DNA from 4 places in the Methylobacterium sp. Leaf88 genome. Region 1 is predicted to be linked to each of the others. Evidence: riboswitches for the same ligand, from Rfam matches in the RefSeq annotation. Region 1 holds a riboswitch; each other region holds the start of a gene.
What was found. Region 1 has a riboswitch for cobalamin ahead of ASF20_RS15065 (CbtB-domain containing protein). Riboswitches for the same ligand answer to the same signal wherever they lie in the genome.
Positions count from the first base shown of each region.

Region 1 (4,717 bases):
TGGCGGAGCGGCTGGCGAGCAGCCGGGCGTTCAGGCCCTCCACCACCGCCAGGGCCTCGACGCGGCCGAGATAGCTGGCCGGCCAGGCCGGCGCGGTTTCAGCGCAGGCCGGATGGATGCCCGACAGGACAAGGAGCCCGACCGGGCCGAGGACGAAGCGCATCAGAATTCGATGCCCACCTGCGCCTTCACCCCGGCGGCGAAGTGATGCTTCACGACCGCCATCTCGGTGACGAGGTCGGCGGCCTCGATCAGGGCCGGCTTGGCGTTGCGGCCGGTGACCACGACGTGGAGGTCCGGTCGGCGCGCCCGGAAGGCCGCCACCACGGCCTCGAGATCCAGGTAGTCGTAGCGCAGGGCGATGTTGAGCTCGTCCAGTACCACGAGGCGGATCGTCGGATCGGCCATGAGGTCGAGGGCCTTGGCCCAGGCGTGCTCGGCGGCGGCGATGTCGCGGGCCTTGTCCTGGGTTTCCCAGGTGAAGCCCTCGCCGAGGGTGTGCCAGTCGATCCGGTCGCCGAAGGCCGTGAGGGCGTGCTTCTCGCCGGTGTCCCAGGCACCCTTGATGAACTGCACCACGCCGACGCGCCAGCCGTGGCCCAGCGCCCGCAGCATCAGCCCGAGGGCCGCCGTGGTCTTGCCCTTCCCCGGCCCGGTGTTGACGATGAGGAGCCCCTTCTCGATCGTCTTCTCCGCCACCTCGGCATCCTGGACGGCCTTGCGCTTCTCCATCTTTTCGCGATGGCGGTCGGCGTCGGTCATGGGGTGGCTCCGGGTTGGGGTTTCACGATCAGGGGCAGGCCCGCCACCGTGAGGACGACGCGGTCCGCCTGGGCCGCGAGGCGCTGGTGCAGGCGCCCCGCCGCATCGCGGAAACGGCGGGCCAGCGCGTTGTCCGGCACGATCCCGAGGCCGACCTCGTTGCCCACCAGGACCACCGGGCCGGGGGCCGCCGCGCAGGCCGCGAGCAGCGCGGCGGTGGCGGCGTGCACGTCGGCCTCCGCCAGGATCAGGTTGGTGAGCCAGAGGGTGAGGCAATCGACCAGCACCGGCCCGGTCGCGGCGGCGACCGCCTCGGGCAGGGCGAGCGGCACGTCCTGCGTGATCCAGCCGTCCGGGCGGCGGGCGCGGTGGAGCGCGATGCGCTCGCGCATCTCGTCGTCCCAGGCCTGGGCGGTGGCGAGGTAGAGCCAGGGCCGAGGCTGCGCCTCGATCAGCCCCTCGGCATGGGCGCTCTTGCCGGAGCGCGCGCCGCCGAGCACGAGGGTCAGTCTGGGTGGAGGATGCGGCATGCGGCCTGCTGTGCCCGAAATCGAGGTCCCGGGTCAAAGGCGGGAATCCGATCCGGGCCGCGTTGTCAGCGGATCGGCAACCGCGTAGAAGCGTGGATCGGACGGTGCCCCGGCGACGGGGTGAAAAGGGAATGCGGTGAGGGGGCGACCTCGAAACCGCAGCTGCCCCCGCAACTGTGAGCGGAGACGGGACTGCCATCAGCCACTGGAGCGATCCGGGAAGGCGGCAGGACCAGCGACCCGCGAGCCAGGAGACCTGCCGTCCTCCCGCTCGATGCTTGACGGCCGCCGGCGGGGCGGCCAGGAGATGAACCCGATGTCGACCAACACCCTCGTCCTGACCGGCACCCGCACCAACGAGCGCCTCGGCGCCGTGCTTGTGGCCGCCTTCCTCGGCCTCGGCCTCGTGTTCATGGCAGGCTTCGCCCCCGCGATGGCGCTGCACAACGCGGCGCACGACTTCCGCCACAGCCAGAACTTCCCCTGCCACTGAGCGTCTCCGCTTAAGGCAGACAATCCCATGATCATCCGGCTCGTGTCGGCGGCCCTGGTCGCCGGCTTCCTCGCGGCCGTCGTCGCGACGGGCCTGCAGCTCGCGCTCACCTCGCCGCTCATCATCGCGGCCGAGCGCTACGAGACGCAGGCCTCCGCCGCCCCCGTTCGGCCGACCCCCGCCTCGCTGATCGTCCGCGTCCATGGCGGTCACGATCACGGCACCAAGGATCCCTCGGTGGCGGGCGGCGAGGTCGCGCCCGACTGGCAGCCCGGCCCCGGCCTGCCGCGCATGGCCTTCACCGCGCTCGCCACCCTGGTGGGCGGCGTCGGCTACGCGTTCCTGCTCGGTGCCGTGCTCCTGGCCTGCAACCGCGAGCCCAGCCCCGAGACCGGCCTGCGCTTCGCCATCGGCGGCTTCCTCGCGGTGGCGCTGGCCCCCGCCCTCGGCCTCGCGCCGGAACTCCCCGGGATGGAGGCCGCGCCGCTGGCCGACCGCCAGTTCTGGTGGGTGATGACCGCCGCGGCCACCGCCATGGGGCTCTACCTCATCGCGATCCGGCGGGCGCCGGTCACCATCGCGGGCGGCATCGTGCTCCTCGTCGCGCCCCATCTCGCGGGTGCGCCGGAGGCGAGCCACGCCGCCTCGAACCTGCCGGCCTCCTACGCCGCGCAGTTCGCGGCGCGCTCGCTGGGCATCGCCTTCGTGTTCTGGGCGGTGATCGGGTTGGCCTATGGCTGGGCCTGGGGGCTGTTCGGCAAGACCCGGCCGACCCACGCGCGGCCGACCCATGCCTGACCACATGCCCGACCCGCGGCCTGACACGGACCACGCCGCCGTCACCCTCTACGTCTGCGCCACCTGCCGGACGGCCGGCGACGCCTCGGAGCCGCGGGCGGGCGCCCGCCTGCTCGCCGCGCTTCAGGACGCCGTGAGCGCCGGCGGCCACCCGGGCATCACGGTCGAGAGCGTCGAATGCCTCTCGGTTTGCAAGCGCCCCTGCACGGTGGCGGTGGCCTCGCAAGGCCGCTGGACCTACATCTACGGCGATCTGGACCCGGTCGCGTCGGCCGGCACCATCCTGGACGGCGTGGCGCTCTATGCCGCGACGCCGGACGGCATCGTGCCGTGGAAGGCCCGGCCGCAGGAATTCCGCAAGGGCGTCGTCGCCCGCCTTCCCCCATTCCCGCCGCCCGTCGCGGCGCCCCCCCTTCCGGACGCCGCCGAATGACCCTCGTCGCCAAGATCCCCTGCACCATCGTCACGGGCTTCCTCGGGGCCGGCAAGACCACCCTGGTGCGCCACCTCGTGGAGAACGCGAACGGCCGGCGCCTCGCCATCATCGTCAACGAGTTCGGCGACATCGGCTTCGACGGCTCGTTCCTGGCCGCCTGCGGCATCGAGGGCTGCGGCGACGAGGACATCGTCGAGCTCGCCAACGGCTGCATCTGCTGCACCGTGGCCGACGATTTCGTGCCGGCCCTGAACAAGCTCCTCGACCGGGCCGATCCGCCCGAGCACATCCTGATCGAGACCTCGGGCCTCGCCCTGCCCAAACCCCTGGTCCAGGCCTTCCAGTGGCCGGCGATCCGCTCGCGGGTGACGGTGGACGGCGTGGTCGCGGTCATCGACGGCCCGGCCGTGGCTGCCGGCTTCTTCGCCGACGATCCGGCGGCGCTCGCCGCCCAGCGCGCGGACGACGCCAGCGTCGACCACGACAATCCCCTCGAGGAGGTGTTCGAGGACCAGCTCCTCTGCGCCGACCTCGTGGTGATGAACAAGGCCGACCTCCTCGACGAGGCCGGGCGCGCCAAGGTCCGGGCCGAGGTCACCGAACACCTGCCCCGCGCGGTGAAGATGGTGGAGGCCGAGCACGGCCGCCTCGACCCGCGCGTGATCCTGGGGATCCAGGCGGCGGCCGAGGACGACCTCGACGCGCGTCCCTCCCACCACGGCGAGGGCGAGGACCACGACCACGACGACTTCGATTCGGTGGCGCTGCCGGTGGCGGCCACGGCCTCGGCCGAAGACCTCGCCATCCGCGTCGCGCGCGCCGCGGAGACGGAGGGCGTGCTGCGCATCAAGGGCTTCGCCGAGATTACCGGCAAGCCGATGCGCCTCGTGGTCCAGGGCGTCGGTGCCCGCATCGCCCACCATTACGACCGCCCCTGGAAGTCCAGCGAGCCCCGCGACGGCCGCCTTGTGGTGATCGGCCTCAAGGGGTTCGACCAGGCCGCCGTCGCCGCCGCCTTGGCGGGATAAGCGCCCGCCATGCACCTGATCCGCATCGATACGGTCTCCCTCGACGAGGGCGAAGCCGCGATCGATCTCGGTCAGGCGCCGGGGGACATCGTCTTCCTGTCCTTCACCGATTCGGATCTCTTCGGCATGGCTGGCGCCCACGCGGCGGTCTTCCCGCCGGGTTCGGCCGGAGGCCCGACCCTGCGGCTCGCCAAGCTCGCGAAACTTCGCCACCCGATGTCGGTCGACCTCTACGTCGAGTCGGTGATCGCCCAGGCGCGGATGGTGGTGATCCGCTGTCTCGGCGGGCTCGATTACTGGCGCTACGGCATCGAGCGCGCCAGCGCGGCCGCCCGCGCCGCCGGGGTGGCGCTCGTGGTGCTGCCGGGCGACGACCGGCCCGACCCGCGCCTCGACGCCTATTCCACGAGGCCGGAGCTCGCCCCCGACTTCGACGCCTATTTCCGGGCCGGAGGCACGGCGAACCTGCGCCGCCTGGTCGGGCGCATGGCCGCCGCGATCGGATATCCCGCGGCGGTCGAGGCGCCCCTGCCCCTGCCCCGCGGCTTCGTCTGCTGCCCGGGCTGCGGCCCCGTCGCGGACGGGCAGGCCCGCGCCGCCGGACGACCATTCCAACCCGCCCCGGCCGAGGCGCCGCTGGCGCTGGTCGTGGTCTACCGGTCCAGCGTGC
Region 1 covers NZ_LMMK01000024.1:153,034-157,750, reverse strand. Annotated here, with positions in the region: gene ASF20_RS15080 (hypothetical protein) at 1-163, opposite strand, end outside; gene cobO (cob(I)yrinic acid a,c-diamide adenosyltransferase) at 163-762, opposite strand; gene cobU (bifunctional adenosylcobinamide kinase/adenosylcobinamide-phosphate guanylyltransferase) at 759-1,292, opposite strand; cobalamin riboswitch at 1,378-1,571, shown strand; gene ASF20_RS15065 (CbtB-domain containing protein) at 1,609-1,785, shown strand; gene ASF20_RS15060 (CbtA family protein) at 1,813-2,583, shown strand; gene ASF20_RS15055 (DUF1636 domain-containing protein) at 2,576-3,016, shown strand; gene cobW (cobalamin biosynthesis protein CobW) at 3,013-4,047, shown strand; gene cobN (cobaltochelatase subunit CobN) at 4,057-4,717, shown strand, end outside.

Region 2 (4,717 bases), on a different contig from region 1:
CTCGTCGTCCCGGGCGACCCGGTCCAGCACCGAGCCGTCGTATGGGTTGAGGTAGACCAGGATCCTGCGGGATCCCTCGGCCATCGTCACGACCGCGGAGGCGGACGGATCGGCGGGCTCGGTCAACGAGACCGGTACGGCGGTCGGCACGGCCTCGGAGGCGTTGAACAGCAGGACGTCCACACCCACGGGCGGGCTCGCCTGCACGGCGACCCTTGTCCGGTACGCGAACAGGGTCGCGTTGACCTCGTCCTTGAACAGGTAGAGCGAGCCGGTGACCGAGAGCAGGATCAGGACGGGCAGGCAGAGCAGGCCGGCGTAGAAGTGCCAGCGCCAGACGGCGCGATAGACGGCATCCTGCATCGGGTGGGCAGAAACGACGGCGCGGAAGGCCGTCGCGTCACCCTGGAGGGACTGAGACATGGTTGGGGGTCCGGCACGGAGCGATCTGGGACAAACGGATCGATCAGGCGGTCGGCGGACCTCGGGGACTGACGGATGGATCGGGCGGCGCCCGTGCGGTTCCCGGGTCTCCGGTCCGCCAGGCGCGGAGCACCGCATCGCCGGGCGACCAGCGCACGGCGACGAAGGCGAGAACCAGAACGGGCACCATGACGGCTTGCACCAGGGTGCAGCACGAATGCCGACAGGGCAGTGCCGCGTCCGTCGGAGCGTCCGTTCCGGCGTGTTCGGCACAGATGATGGTGTTGAAGCTCAGCTGGGGCACGGGCGCCATGGAACCCAGCAACGCCTGCAGGCAAAGCGCGTAGAGGACGGTCAGGGCGATGACCGCACGGCAGAATCCCCAATCTGGCCGCCAAGCACGCATGACAGCCGCGTAAGCTGTGGTTCCACGCTTCGTCAACATGGCAAAGTCATCTCACAGACTTTCACCCGGCATGTGACCTAGAACCGCCCCGCCAGGGTCAGACGTACCGCCGTCGGCTCGACGGGGTGGAAGTGCCGGTCCGCGACGCCGTCCGCCGCCTCGCCGGGCAAACGGGAGGTGTAGAAGTAGGTGATCTGGTCGGCCTGGGCGTTGGTCAGGTTCAACACGTCGAGGGACAGGCTGATTCCGTTGTCGAAGTTGTAGCCGACCCGCCCGTTGACCAGCGCCGTCGGGCGCGAGCGCACCGAATTGTCCTCGATCAGCGGCCGCGGCCCGAAGTAGCGCAGGCGCATCGCTCCGAACCAGCCCGGCCCCTCGCCGAAGGTGAACCCGGCCGAGGCGATGGTGGTGGGCGCCTCCGGGACTCGGTTGCCGACGGGGTCGCGGTCCGCGAAGCGGGCATTCGTCACCGTCAGGTCCCCCTCCAGGGAGAGCCAGGGCGTCACCGCGTAGCGGTTGGTCCATTCGACGCCGAAGCGGCGGGTGGGACGGCTCGGCTCGGTGGTGCCGCTGTCGCCCTGGAACAGGTTCTCGGAGGCGAAGTCGAGCTGGAACAGCGTCACCGCCGTCTCCAGCCCGGCGAGGCTGCGGTTGCGCAGGCCGATCTCCGAGCCCGTCGAAGGCACGAGGAAGGGCGAGCGGCTGATGTTGAAGAGCGGGCTCGCCGGATCCACCGTGGCGGTGACGCCGCGGGCATCGTTCGAGTGGAAGCCGCCCCCGTAATTCACGAACACCTCGGTGTCGAACCAGGGTCCCAGCACGAGGCCGAGCTTCGGGTTGACGATCCCGTCCCGGGCCGTGCCGGAATTGGCCGGGGTGTCCGAGCGGACATCGGCGGAGAACCCGTCGGCGCGCACGCCGACGCTGGTGCGCAGCCAGTCGGTCCAGCGCATCCGGCTCTCGACGTAGAGGGCCGCGCTCGCCTCCAGCACCCGGTCATCGAGCACGGTCGAGCGGGTTTGCCGCGCCGTGGTGTTGAACAGGCCGACCCGGATGGCGTCGGTGCGGGTCTGGAGGCCGATCTCGTTCTCCGCGGCCAAGCCGAACAGGGTGCCCTCGACGGTGTGGCTGACCTCGCCGCCGCCGAGCACCCGGCTGTCGCGCTGGCGGAACTGATCGCCGTTCACCGGATCGTTGAGGAAGTAGGTGAAGTCGTTGAACAGGTTCATGCCGTAGCGGATGACGTAGCCGCTCGCCCGGGTGATGCCGGCGTCGCTCGTCCGGCTCCAGCGGCCCGAGAGGGAGAAACGGCCGGTGTCGCCACCGTCCGTGGGATTCAGGGAGCCGAAGCGGCCGATGATCCCCTCCGCCACGGCGCGCTCCGGGATCTGGTTGGTGGCGTTCCACTTGGCCCAGTAGGCCATGCCCGTCAGCGCGAAGCCGTCGAGGGCCGTGCCCTGGCTGTAGCGGACGACGGCGTTCAGCTTGGCGAGGCGGTCGGGCACGTCCCAGGGGCCGTCATAGGTCTGGGCCTCGCCGGCCACGAGCAGGTGGCCTTCGCCGAGGGGCGCGGAGGCGATGCTGAGGGCGCGCTTGTAGCCGAAGCTGCCGAGCGACGTCAGCGCGAGGTTGCGCGCGACCGTGTCGAGATAGTCGATCCGCACCGAGCCGGCAGAGGCGAAGTCGCCGTCGCGGACGAAGTAGGGTCCCTTGTGGAATTCGACCGCGCCGACGAGTTCCGGGATCAGGAAATTCAGGTCGGCATAGCCCTGGCCGTGGGCGTGGGTGCGCATGTTCACCGGCATGCCGTCCACGTGAAGCGCGATGTCGGTGCCGTGGTCGAGGTTGAACCCGCGCAGGAAGAACTGGTTGGCCTTCCCCTCCCCGGAATGCTGGGTGACGATGAGGCCGGGCACGCTCTCGAGCGCCTCGCCGGGCCGGGTGATCGGCCGGCTGTTCAGTGCCGCCCCCGAGATCACGCCGGCGCTCGCCGCATCGACGCTGCGGAGGCCGCCGCCGATGCCGGTGACGCCGCCGACGAATCCCGCATGGGCGGCTGGCCCGCGGCCACCGCTGGCCGGGGCCTCGGCGGTCACGGACAATTCGGCGAGGTCCGCCTGCGCAGTCTCGGCGAACGCGTCCGGAATCCCGGCGCCGTAGGGCAGGAAACCGGCGCAGGCGCCGAGGAGCCAGGATCGGGCGGTGGGCCGTGAACGGGGAAACGAGCGAAAACGGGAGGACGACATGGGACCTCGGGCGACGTCTGTGGCACGTCACCGCGAACGAGGCCGGCCCGGATGCCGCACGGCATCCGCCCCGACACCCACCAGGACACCCCGCCCGATGCGTTTCGCGTGTGACCACGACTGACGGCAGGTCTCCTGGCTCGCGGGTCACCGCCCTCTCATCGTCTTCCCAGATGTCGAGACACCCAGTGACGTGCTGATGAGGAACTCGCCGCTTACAGTTGCGGGGGCAGCCGCGGCGTTGGAGCAAAACTCCTCACCGCGTTCCCTTTTGATCCTCCGGGGAGGAACCGTCCGACGCCAGGAAGCCCGACACGCGGTGACGGCGTCAATGGCCGCGCGGGGTTTTCGGGCCGGTGTGCCCGGCAGGCGACAGGCGTCGGGCGTCAGGGTCGGTCATCCGGTTTCCGCGCCGGCGCGCGCCGGTGGCCCGTGCCGGCTAGGACGGCGCCACCGGCCGCGAGGCCGAGGAGGATCCATTTCAGGGGAAGGCGCTCCGCGCCCTCGCTGCGCTGGGGCGCGGTCACCATGTGGCCCGGCGGAAGCTCCACGCCGGGCTTGCCGTAGGCCTGCGCGTCGGCGATCTGCTCGGCCGACACGGCCCATTCGGCGCCCATCTGCCGATCGTGCGCCATCACCGCGAGGCCGACCGCGAGGCCGACGGCCGCCGCCGCGAAGATCCTCACCGGCGTCCGCATCTCCCACGCTCCCATCTACCCCGCTTTCCAGCGGCCGATCCGGCCCGAGGGTTAGGCGATCGACCCGCCCTCCGCCAGGGACCGGGGCCGGAGAGGAAGGTCCCGATTGTCCGCATTGCGGCCTGGAACGGTTTTAACCCGGTCTTCATCGGCTCTGCAAAAAACGCATGGGACCCCTAACGGCATGACTGGCCTGCGTTTTCGCGCGATTGAGCGCACGCTGTGCATCGCGATATCGCTGAGGCGAGACTGCTCCGCTTCGCGGCCGATCGTCGGCCATGCGAGCCCTGCCCCTCAGGACCCCGTCATGGATCATCCGGTCGCGACCCCGAAGCGCTCCTCCGCGGCTGGCGGCTGGGGGGCCCTGAAAAGTTGCGGCAAGCACCTGCTGGGAAGCCGGGCACCCCTGTCGGGTGCGCGCGCCATGCTGAAGGCCAACCAGCCCGACGGCTTCGACTGTCCCGGCTGCGCCTGGGGCGATCCGGCGCACGGGTCCTCGTTCGAGTTCTGCGAGAACGGCGTGAAGGCGGTGTCCTGGGAGGCCACCGACAAGCGCACGCCGCCGAAGTTCTTCGCCAAGCACACCGTGAGCGCGCTGCGCGGCTGGACCGACTACGCCCTGGAGGGCGAGGGCCGCCTGACGCATCCGATGCGCTACGACGCGGCCAGCGACCGCTACGTCGCCACGACCTGGGACGCCGCGTTCGCGGAAATCGGCGCCACCCTGCGCGGGCTCGACCACCCGGACCAGGCCGAGTTCTACACCTCGGGCCGCGCCTCGAACGAAGCCGCCTACGTCTACCAGCTCTTCGCCCGGCACTACGGCACCAACAACTTCCCCGACTGCTCCAACATGTGCCACGAGGCCAGCGGCATCGCCCTCCAGGCGGCCATCGGCGTCGGCAAGGGTACCGTGCTGCTGGAGGATTTCGAGAAAGCCGACG
Region 2 covers NZ_LMMK01000012.1:783,233-787,949, forward strand. Annotated here, with positions in the region: gene ASF20_RS10000 (PepSY domain-containing protein) at 1-423, opposite strand, end outside; gene ASF20_RS10005 (hypothetical protein) at 467-868, opposite strand; gene ASF20_RS10010 (TonB-dependent receptor) at 907-3,075, opposite strand; cobalamin riboswitch at 3,183-3,385, opposite strand; gene ASF20_RS10015 (hypothetical protein) at 3,462-3,773, opposite strand; gene ASF20_RS10020 (FdhF/YdeP family oxidoreductase) at 4,081-4,717, shown strand, end outside.
Region 2: linked by a shared signal. The riboswitch ahead of ASF20_RS10010 (TonB-dependent receptor) and the one ahead of ASF20_RS15065 (CbtB-domain containing protein) in region 1 are both predicted to bind cobalamin.

Region 3 (4,717 bases), on a different contig from region 1:
CTCGTAGTAGGTCGCGTCGAAGATGTTCTCGACGTTGAGGCCGAAGCGCATGTTCTCGTAGCGGTAATAGGCCAGGGCATCGACCGCGATGTAGGCCGGGAGCACGAAGCCGGAGCCTGCCGCGTCCCCGGCGCGTTCGCCGACGCCGCGCACGCCGCCGCCGAGGCCAAGGCCCTTCCAGGGGCCCGCCTGCACCTCGTGCACGGCGAGCAGACTGCCCGAGTGGCGCGGGATGTTGATGAGCGGTGCGCCTATCGGCAGCACGTTGTCCTTGGTCACCTCGGCATCAGCGTAGACGTAGCCCGCCAGGATCTTGATCTCTGGGGTGATCTGGCCGGCGGCGGTCAGTTCAAAGCCCTGGCTGCGCACGCCGCCCGCTGCCAACGAGAAGCCGCTGTTGTTGGGGTCGGCCGTCAGCACGTTCTCGCGCTCGATGCGGAAGGCCGCCGCCGTCAGGCCGAGCGCGCCTCCGAACAGATCGAGCTTGGCGCCGACCTCGTAGCCGATCCCGGTCTCGGGCTCGAACGGCACAGAGCGAGCTACCGCGAAAGCGTCGGGGCCGATATTAGGCCGGAAGCTGGTGCCGACATTGGTGTAGAGCGAGAGCGCCGGCAGGGGCTGATAGACGAGGCCGGCGCGCGGCGTCGCCGCCACCCGGGATTGTTCCGTCTGCGTCGCCGTCGTGCGCTCAAGGAAGGACTGCTCGAAGAAGTCGAAGCGCACGCCGAGCAAGGCCTTCCACTCAGGGCTCAGCGCGATCTGGTCCTGGGCGTAAAGGCCGGTGTTGGTGACCCGCTCCAGGTTGTTGCGCCGGATGGTGAGCGGCGGGAGGGCCTGGCCGTAGCGCGGATCGTAGATGTCGAGGCTGTAGGGGCTCTGGCGGAAGTTCGAGCGGTCGTAGACCACGCGGCTGTCGGTGCTCTCGCGCTCGAAGCCGAGAAGCAGGGTATGACCGAGATCGCCGGTGGCGAAGCGCCCCACCACCTCGGCCTGACCGATGGCGGTATCCCAGCGGTAATCGCGAAAATTCCGGTCGCGCAGGACGGTGCGGTTGTCGGCGGCGAGGCCACGGACCTCCGCCGATTCCCCGACCAGCGAGCCGGTGTTGAAGTGGGTGGCCAGCCGCATCTGCCAATCGGCGTTGAAGCGATGCTCGACGCGCACCTGCATGGTGTCCGAACTCTGGTCGGTGCTCTGCCCCGGCTCGCCGAGGAAGCGGGAGATCGGCAGGAAGCCGAGTTGCTTGTTGATCGCGATCACGCCCCGGTCGACCACGATGCGGTTGCGCAGGAACTCGGTCTCGACGGTAATTTTCGTGTCCGGCGTGATCTGCCAGCTCACGACGGGAGCTACGAGGAGCCGGTCGCCATCCACGAAATCGCGGAAGCTGTTCTGGCGTCCGCCCGCGAAGTTGAAGCGGTAGAGGAGCGTGCCGTCCTCGTTGAGTGCGCCGCCGGCATCCACCGTGCCGCGGAACTGCTCGAACGAGCCCCACAGGCCGCCCATCTCGACGAAGCGCTCGGCGGTCGGCTGCTTGGTGACGAAGTTGACGAGGCCGCCCGGGTCGCTGCGCCCGAACAGGCCGCCGCCGGGACCCTTCAGGACCTCGATCCGCTCGACGTTCTGGGTGTCGGGCGGCGGCGGCGAGCCCCGGTTGATCGGGAAGCCGTTGCGGTAGAGTTCCGAGGTCGTCGTGCCGCGGATGGCGTAGCTGAACACCGTCAGGCCGCCGAAATTGTTCTGCTGGGCGACGCCGGGCGTGTAGTTGAAGACGCGGTCGACGCGGGTGGCAGCGAGATCCGTGATGACCTCGCGTGGCGCGACGGTGACGACCTGGGGCACGTCGCGCTGAGGCGTGTCGGTCTTCGTGCTGCTCACCGCCCGGTCGGCCCGGTAACTCGGGGTCGGACCGATCAGGCCGATACCTGGGTTGGGACCAGCACCAGCGACGGTCGGGGCACCTCTGCCATCCCCTTCCACGGAGAGCTCCTCCAGCGTGACGGCCTCCTGCGCCCGTGCCTCCAAGGTGGGTGAAACCGTCGAGAGGATCGCGGCAAGGGCGCAACGCGATCCCCGGCGTTCGGGTCTCCAGCGGCGCTTGGTGGATGCGGGCGGGTTCGGGATCGGGGCCGTCGCGGTGGGCAGGCTCGGACGAAGGGGCACCGGTGCGCTCAAGGTTGTCGAGCGACGGCCGAGCGGGTGCCCTCACAGGATCGGCCGCGTCAGCAGCCGAGCCCGCTCATGCGCTCCGCCGGGACACCCCGCCCGAGAGACGTATCGTGGTGCAAGGCAGGTCTCCTGGCTCGCGGGTCATTGCCCTCGCCTCAGCCTTCCCGGTGCGACGCACCAGTGACCATGAACGGAAAGGGCTCGCCGCTGACAGTTGCGGGGGCAGCTTCGGAAGCACTCTTGCGAGCACCCCGAATTCCCTCTTAGCCCGCGAGCCGACGGCCCGCAGGAACCTTGACGGTCAGACATTCGCTGGGCGCCGCCGCATAGTCAATCGAGGGAACGCCATTTTCCGCAACATTGTAACATTGCATCGGCATGGTTCCGGATGGTTGTGCGTCGTCAGATGATTTGGGACGGTCTGCGGTGTTCAGGAGCGGAGGCTCTGGTCCATCTGGGGTGAGAGGTTAGGCAGCCTGTGCCTGGTGGTGCAACTGGCCGATGCCCGATGGCCTCCACGATAGGCTGCTTAAGAACGTCTTCCGATCGAAAGCAGCCGGACCGCATTTCACCCGTCCCGGTCATAGACCGGACCGGCGGATCTCGACCCAACCCAGTCGTTCAAGCGCCTTCGTGCGGCTCCCGTAAGCGGACGTGTAATCCACCTCTACTCTATCAGGGATGCGCCCTTTGCAAATACACAGTCAGCTCTCGCGGTGTCTCAATTTCGACGTTCAAATTCTTCGTCGCGGGTGAGCGAGGTCATGTCGCGCCTGCCTGTCATTGCGCCAGCGTACGCAGCTCCCCGCGGGCGAGTCCGATGAGGGTCCGGGCGAGCAGCCATCCGATCACCGCCGTCGCGAGCGCGAGCAGGCAGACGGCGAGGAGGTCGATCGCCGGGCCCGGCCGCGCCGTCGCGATCCGCAGGGCCGCGACGGATGCTGCGGCGAGGGGGAAGCTCACGCCCCACCACGACACGCGGAACGGGCAGCTCCACTCGAAGCGGGCGATATGGTCAAGGCATGAGAAAGCTCCGGGATGCCTGCGGTTGTTGAGATACCGCCGACATTCCGGAGCTCGGGCGCGCCAAACCCTCGAGCGAAGGCCGGCACGCTTTCAGAAAATTCGGGAGTCATCGGTCGGGCGATGGCCGGAGCCACCGTCCGATGACGGCTCCGTTCAGCGCGTGGCGACGGTCTTGGGCAGCTTGAAGGCCCAGAAGCTTCCACCCTGGTTGATTCCGGCGGTGGATTTCGCCACTTCGCCACCCCACAGCGGCACGGCCCCGCCCCAGCCGGCGGCGACGCCGACCCATTGCTCCCCGTCCTGCTCCCAGGTGATCGGCGACGCGACGACGCCGGTGCCGACCTGGAACTTCCAGACTTCCTCACCGGTCTTGGCGTCGAAGGCCTTCAGGAAGCCCTCCGGGGTTCCCGTGAAGACGAGGTTGCCCGCCGTGGTCAGCACGCCGGCCCAGAGCGGCGCCTTGTTCTTGTATTCCCACACCGTCTTGCCGGAGGCCGGGTCGATGGCCTTGAGCGAGCCGATATGATCCTCGAAGACCGGCTTGATCGTGAAGCCAGCGCCGAGATATGCCGCGCCCTTCTTGTACGAGACCGGCTCGTTCCAGATGTCCATGCCCCACTCGTTCGATGGAACGTAGAACAGCTTGGTGTCGGGACTGTAGGCGACCGGCATCCAATTCTTGCCACCGAGGAAGCTTGGCACCGCGAAGACGGACTTGCCCTTCTTGCCGTCCTCGGACTTTGCCGGGTCGCCCGGGCGGAAGGCGTCGTCGTAGATCGGGCGGCCCTTCTCGTCGATGCCCTTCGCCCAGTTGATCTTGTTCACGAACGGGGTAGCCGAGATGAACTTCCCGTTGGTCCGGTCGAGGACGTAGAAGAAGCCGTTCCGGTCGGCGGTGCCGCCGGCCTTCACGGTCTTGCCGTCCTTCTGCATGTCGAACGGCACGAACTCGTTGACGCCGTCGAAGTCCCAGCCGTCATGCGGTGTGGTCTGGAAGCCCCACACGATCTCGCCGTTGTCCGGATTGATGGCGAGCCGCGAGGCGGTCCATTTGTTGTCGCCCGGGCGCAGCGCCGAGTTCCAGGGGCCGGGGTTGCCGGTGCCGAAATAGACGAGGTTGCTCTCGGGATCGTAGGTGCCGCCGAGCCAGGTCGCGCCGCCGCCGAACTTCCAGGTGTCGCCCGGCCAAGTCTCGTTGACCTGGCCGGTCATGGTCGAGGGCTTGCCGTTGAGTTCGCCCATGTGACCCTCGATGACGGGCCGCTTCCACACCACTTCGCCGGTCTCGGCATCGCGCGCCTCGACCCGGCCGATGACGCCGAACTCGCCGCCGGACACGCCCGTGATGATCTTGCCCTTCACGATGATCGGCGCGGCGGTGTAGCTGTAGCCAGCCTTGAAGTCGTCGATGTCCTTGCGCCAGACCACCTTGCCGGTCTTCTGGTCGAGCGCCACGAGCTTGGCGTCGAGGGTACCGAAATAGACCTTGTCCTTATAAAGAGCGGCACCGCGGTTCACCACG
Region 3 covers NZ_LMMK01000022.1:181,286-186,002, forward strand. Annotated here, with positions in the region: gene ASF20_RS14225 (TonB-dependent siderophore receptor) at 1-2,049, opposite strand, end outside; cobalamin riboswitch at 2,271-2,481, opposite strand; gene ASF20_RS14230 (hypothetical protein) at 2,950-3,180, opposite strand; gene ASF20_RS14235 (PQQ-dependent methanol/ethanol family dehydrogenase) at 3,349-4,717, opposite strand, start outside.
Region 3: linked by a shared signal. The riboswitch ahead of ASF20_RS14225 (TonB-dependent siderophore receptor) and the one ahead of ASF20_RS15065 (CbtB-domain containing protein) in region 1 are both predicted to bind cobalamin.

Region 4 (4,717 bases), on a different contig from region 1:
GCACGCAGGCGCATGCCCAGTGGATGGCGGGGTATGACGCTGCCGTGAAGGCGGGGGAGGGCGCGTGATGGTCTTCCGCCTCCTCCACGTCCTGCGCCTCTGGACCCTCCTGTCCGTCCCGGCCGGCATCGTGATCGGCAAGCTTCTCAAGGCGAACCGCCGGGCGACCACCCGGCCCGTTGACCGCCCGTAGGGGCGCAGCGGCACCGGACCCCATCGGGAAAAACGCGCGCCCGCGTCGGCGCCGGCCGGCGGCAGGGTCCCGTCGCCCCCGGCGCCCGCCCCGGGGACGGCCCGTGGGGGTAGGGGACAGATCGGAAAGGTTCGGAACACGCATGTCGCCACGTCTGACCGCCCTTTCGAGGCTCGTCCGCGCGGCGGCCTGGCTGAGCGTGGGGACCCTGGTCTGGCTCTCCTGGATTCCGCGGGATTGGGAGGCGCGCACCTCCCTGCCGGGTCAGGTCGAGCACGCCATCGCGTATGGCGGGACCGCCGGCCTGTTCGTCCTCGGCTACGGTGCCGGGCTGCGCTGGTGGCGGATCGGCGTGCCGCTCACCGTCCTGGGGGTCGTCATGGAGATCGGCCAGCGCTGGGTGCCCGGCCGGACCGCGCAGGTCATCGACGCTATGGCCAGCGGATCGGGCGCGCTCCTCGGCGCGCTGGGCGGCACGATCGTCGCCCGCTATCTGCTCAAGCCCGAGCCCCCGTTCCGGTAGGGCGCGCCGGCTCAGCCGGACGTCCCGAAGGTTCACGCCTTCCGGGGTTCGGCGGGCGAGGCCTCGGACGTCCAGAGCAGCGAGGCCGCGACATAGGACGCCTCCACCGCCACGAGCATCCAGACCGCATCGGTCAGGACGATCGCGAGGGCACGCTGCTCCAGGGCCCCCTCGATGCCGATCGCGACCGCCAGCAGCGATACGATCACCAGAAGACCCGGCAGGCGCACGGCCTGGCTTGCGGCAGCTCCGAGCGAGGCAAAACAGATCAGAAGCATTTGCGCACCAACGACACCGGGAGCCAGACTACCTAGGTATTGAGAGGACACAAGCGGAAATAAACAGCACTTTTGTGCTTTGCACAATTTCAGCTGCACTGCGGTCGTTAGTCCATTATCAACCTTAGCACTCCGTGAGCGACCCAACAGAGGAAGACGACCCAGGCTAGAGCCAGTCCGAACCCCAGCCCCAGGACCATGAGGGTCGAGACCCCGTGCCCGGCGCGGCCGAAGGCGGCCCGCCGCGGCGGGAACGCGGGCCCGTCGACACGCGGTTCGGGATCGTCGGTTTTCTCCGGCAACCGCTCGATGAAGAACCCGAAGGCGATCGCCGTCGCCCGCACGGGCCGTATCGCGCCCTAAGCCGTCGCTCAGCACCGACCGCGTCGCCCGCGCCCTCATGGCGCGCGGCACATCTGGTGCGGGCGCAGGCGACGCGGGAACGGAGCGTTCCCGAACGGGAAGTCCCGATCCACGGATCACGGCGCAGTCCGGGCTGTTTCCGACTAGCCCGGCGGCGCCGCCGGATCAGGCGCGTCGAACGGCGCCCCCGCCCGCGGCGTCGCGGCGGCGCCGGCCGGGCCTGCGCCTTCCGATCAGGCGCCCGGGTCCTGCTCTCCGAGGGATTTGCGGTACTGCCATGATCGCGCCCTCCCCATGCTGTCCGAGGAGGGATGTCCCACGTGTCTGCTCACCGCCAACGCCCGGATTCGGCGGGGGTGTCGGAACCGGGCCGGGAGGGCGGTCGCTTCCTGAAGCCCCTGCGCGCGGCGCGCGGCCTATGCCGGCGCCCGCTCGCCACTGTGGTCGGGGCCGAATACGACACCGTCCTCTCGCAGCTGGAGACCGGACGGGGACGGATCCCACCGAATTGCTACCGCGCCTGGGCGGCCGTCCGCGACGTCCCCGTCAAGGCCCTCGTCCGGGCCCCGATTCGCGTCGACGGCCCGTTCACCCACGCGATCCTGTTCGCGGACCACGACGCGGTGGCGGCGAGCGGCTGAGGCGACCCGCCCCCGAGCCCGTCCCCGGCGCCGTCAGGGACAGGCGGCGTCCTCCTGCGCCGGTGCGGCCGACTTCGGGGCGTTGCGGGCGCGCTCGGCCCGCAGCTCCCGCTCGGCCATCAGCCAGAACTCGACCTCGAACCCCTCGGGGCGGTGGTTGCGCTCCCAGATCTCATGGGCGCGCTCGCGGATCCGCTCGAACGTGATCCCATCCTCGGACATCGTGCTCTCTGCTCCTTCAGTCTCGGTCACAGCGTCACAGCCCGGTTCTCCCTGCGGGGCCAACGCTCCACGGCGGGATTTGTCCCCCGATGCGCACAAGGCTGCCCCGGTCGCCCCCTTCGCAGGGCAGGCTGCCGAACCCCGGGGGATTTGACGGCGGCGCCGGAAACGGCCTAGCTTACCCGCGACGGTTCCTCTTTAACGAGGATCAAAAGGGAACGCGGTGAGGGCGAGAGCCCGAGGCCGCGGCTGCCCCCGCAACTGTAAGCGGCGAGCTCCTCATCAACACGTCACTGGGTGAACGGTCCGTCAGGACCCGGGCCTGGGAAGACGATGGGAGGGCGGTGACCCGCGAGCCAGGAGACCTGCCGTCAGTCGTGGTCACACGCGAAACGCATCGGGCGGGGTGTCCTGGTGGGTGTCGGGGCGTTCGCTTGCCGCGAACGGGCCGACCTCTTCGCGGTGACGTGCCACTCCGCGCGACTCGTCGCGTCAGCCGTCCCGTCGATGCCCGTCCTCGCCCGCAAGTCTTGCTCCCGCATGCTCCCTCCGGCCGCCCCGCGCGGCCCGGTGACGGCTGGGCCGCGGACACGCCGGCCCCGGGCCCCGCTTGCCGATTGTAATGTTATAACATTCAGTCTAGCGGAGACGGCAGGTCGGCCCCGACCGATGCCCGCGCCCTTGTTCGGTTGCCCCATGTCCGGTTGCCCCACGTCCCGTTACCCTATGCCCGTCGCCCCCATCCCGTCCCGAACCGCGAACGCGCGCGGGTCGCGGCGAGGCCCGACCTTGCCGTCGCGACACGTCCTGCCCCTGGCGGCCCTGCTCGGCGGCCTGCTGCCGATCTCCGCCGAGGCCGAGACCCGGGAGGTCCCGCCAGCCGTCACCCTGGAGACCCTGGAGGTCGCGGGCTCCGGGCGGGGCGGCCCGGCGCCCGCCGAGGGGCTCAACCTGCGCAGCCCCGGCCGCAGCGCCAGCCGCCTCGGCCTGACGGCCCTGGAGACCCCCGCCAGCGTCGACGTGATCGCGGGCGAGACCACGCGGCTGCGCGGCCAGAACACGGTGGCGGAGGCCGTCACCCAGAACGCCACCGGCATCACCACGGTGGCGGCGCCGGGCAACGGCAACGGCGCCTTCACGGCCCGGGGCTTTTCCGGCCCGAACTCGATCCAGCAGCTCTACGACGGCACCCGCCTGTTCGTGGGCGCCGGCACCGTCACCTTCCCGTTCGACACCTGGAACGTCGAGCGCATCGAGGTGCTGCGCGGGCCGGCCTCCGTGCTCTACGGCGATGGCGCCATCGGCGGCGTGATCAATGTCGTCACCAAGAAGCCGGTCTTCACGCCCCTCAACGAGGCCCGCGCGGCGGTCGGCTCGGACGGTCTGGCGCGTCTGGCCCTGGATTCCGGCGGCCCGATCGGGGAGGCGCTCGCCTACCGCCTCAACATCAGCGGCAACCGCGCCGAGGGCTGGATCGCCCCGGACGGGAGTTTCCGCAACCTCGCGGTCTCGGGCGCCCTGACCCTGCAGGCGACGCCGGACCTCGCCGTCACCCTGAGCCATGATTTCGGCTATCAGGAGCCGGCCCGCTACTGGGGCACGCCCCTCGTCGACGGGCGCATCCGCGACGCCCTCCGGTTCAACAACTACAACGTCCGCGACGCCCAGATCCTCTGGACCGACAACTGGACGCAACTGCGCACCGAGTGGACGCCGAGCGCCGACGTCACGGTCCGCAACACCGCCTACCGGCTCCAGAGCCGGCGCCAGTGGCGGGACGTGGAGCAATACGCCTTCAACCGCGGCACCGGCCGGATCGACCGCTCCGACTACCTCGAGATCTACCACCAGCAGGAGCAGATCGGGAACCGCCTCGACGCCACCTTCCGCGGCACCCTGTTCGGCTTCCGCAACGAATTCCTGGCCGGGTTCGACGTGAACCACATCGCCTTCCGGCACACCAACAACTTCTATTTCGACACCACCACCAGCGTCGATCCCTTCGCCTACGACCCGGGCCTGTTCCCGGCCGAGGGCCGCGCCCGGCCCGCCTACGCCACCAGCACGCGCCAGGCCTCGGTCTTCGCCGAGAACCGCCTGATCCTGTCCGACCAGGTCTCGCTCCTGGCCGGCGTGCGCTACGACGCGCCGGTGCTGCAGCGGACCGACCTCGTCACCGGCAACACCTTCGACCGCGACTTTCGGGCGCTGAGCTACCGCTTCGGCGCCGTCTACAACCCGACGCCGCTGCTGGCCCTCTATGCCCAGTACGCCACCGCCACCGATCCGGTGGGCAGCCTGATCTCCCTGTCGCAGAGTCTCGCCAACTTCCGGCTCTCCACCGGCAAGCAGGTGGAGGTCGGCGCCAAGGGCGTGGCCTGGGACGGCCGGGCCGAGTGGACGCTGGCCGGCTACCGCATCGTCAAGGACAACCTGATCTCGGCGGTACCGGGCCAGCCGACGCTCTCGACCCAGGTCGGGCAGCAATCCTCCCTCG
Region 4 covers NZ_LMMK01000011.1:86,016-90,732, reverse strand. Annotated here, with positions in the region: gene ASF20_RS06315 (hypothetical protein) at 1-68, shown strand, start outside; gene ASF20_RS25255 (hypothetical protein) at 68-193, shown strand; gene ASF20_RS06310 (hypothetical protein) at 336-716, shown strand; gene ASF20_RS06305 (hypothetical protein) at 749-925, opposite strand; gene ASF20_RS06295 (transcriptional regulator) at 1,678-1,998, shown strand; gene ASF20_RS06290 (DUF2934 domain-containing protein) at 2,032-2,220, opposite strand; cobalamin riboswitch at 2,392-2,608, shown strand; gene ASF20_RS06285 (TonB-dependent siderophore receptor) at 3,055-4,717, shown strand, end outside.
Region 4: linked by a shared signal. The riboswitch ahead of ASF20_RS06285 (TonB-dependent siderophore receptor) and the one ahead of ASF20_RS15065 (CbtB-domain containing protein) in region 1 are both predicted to bind cobalamin.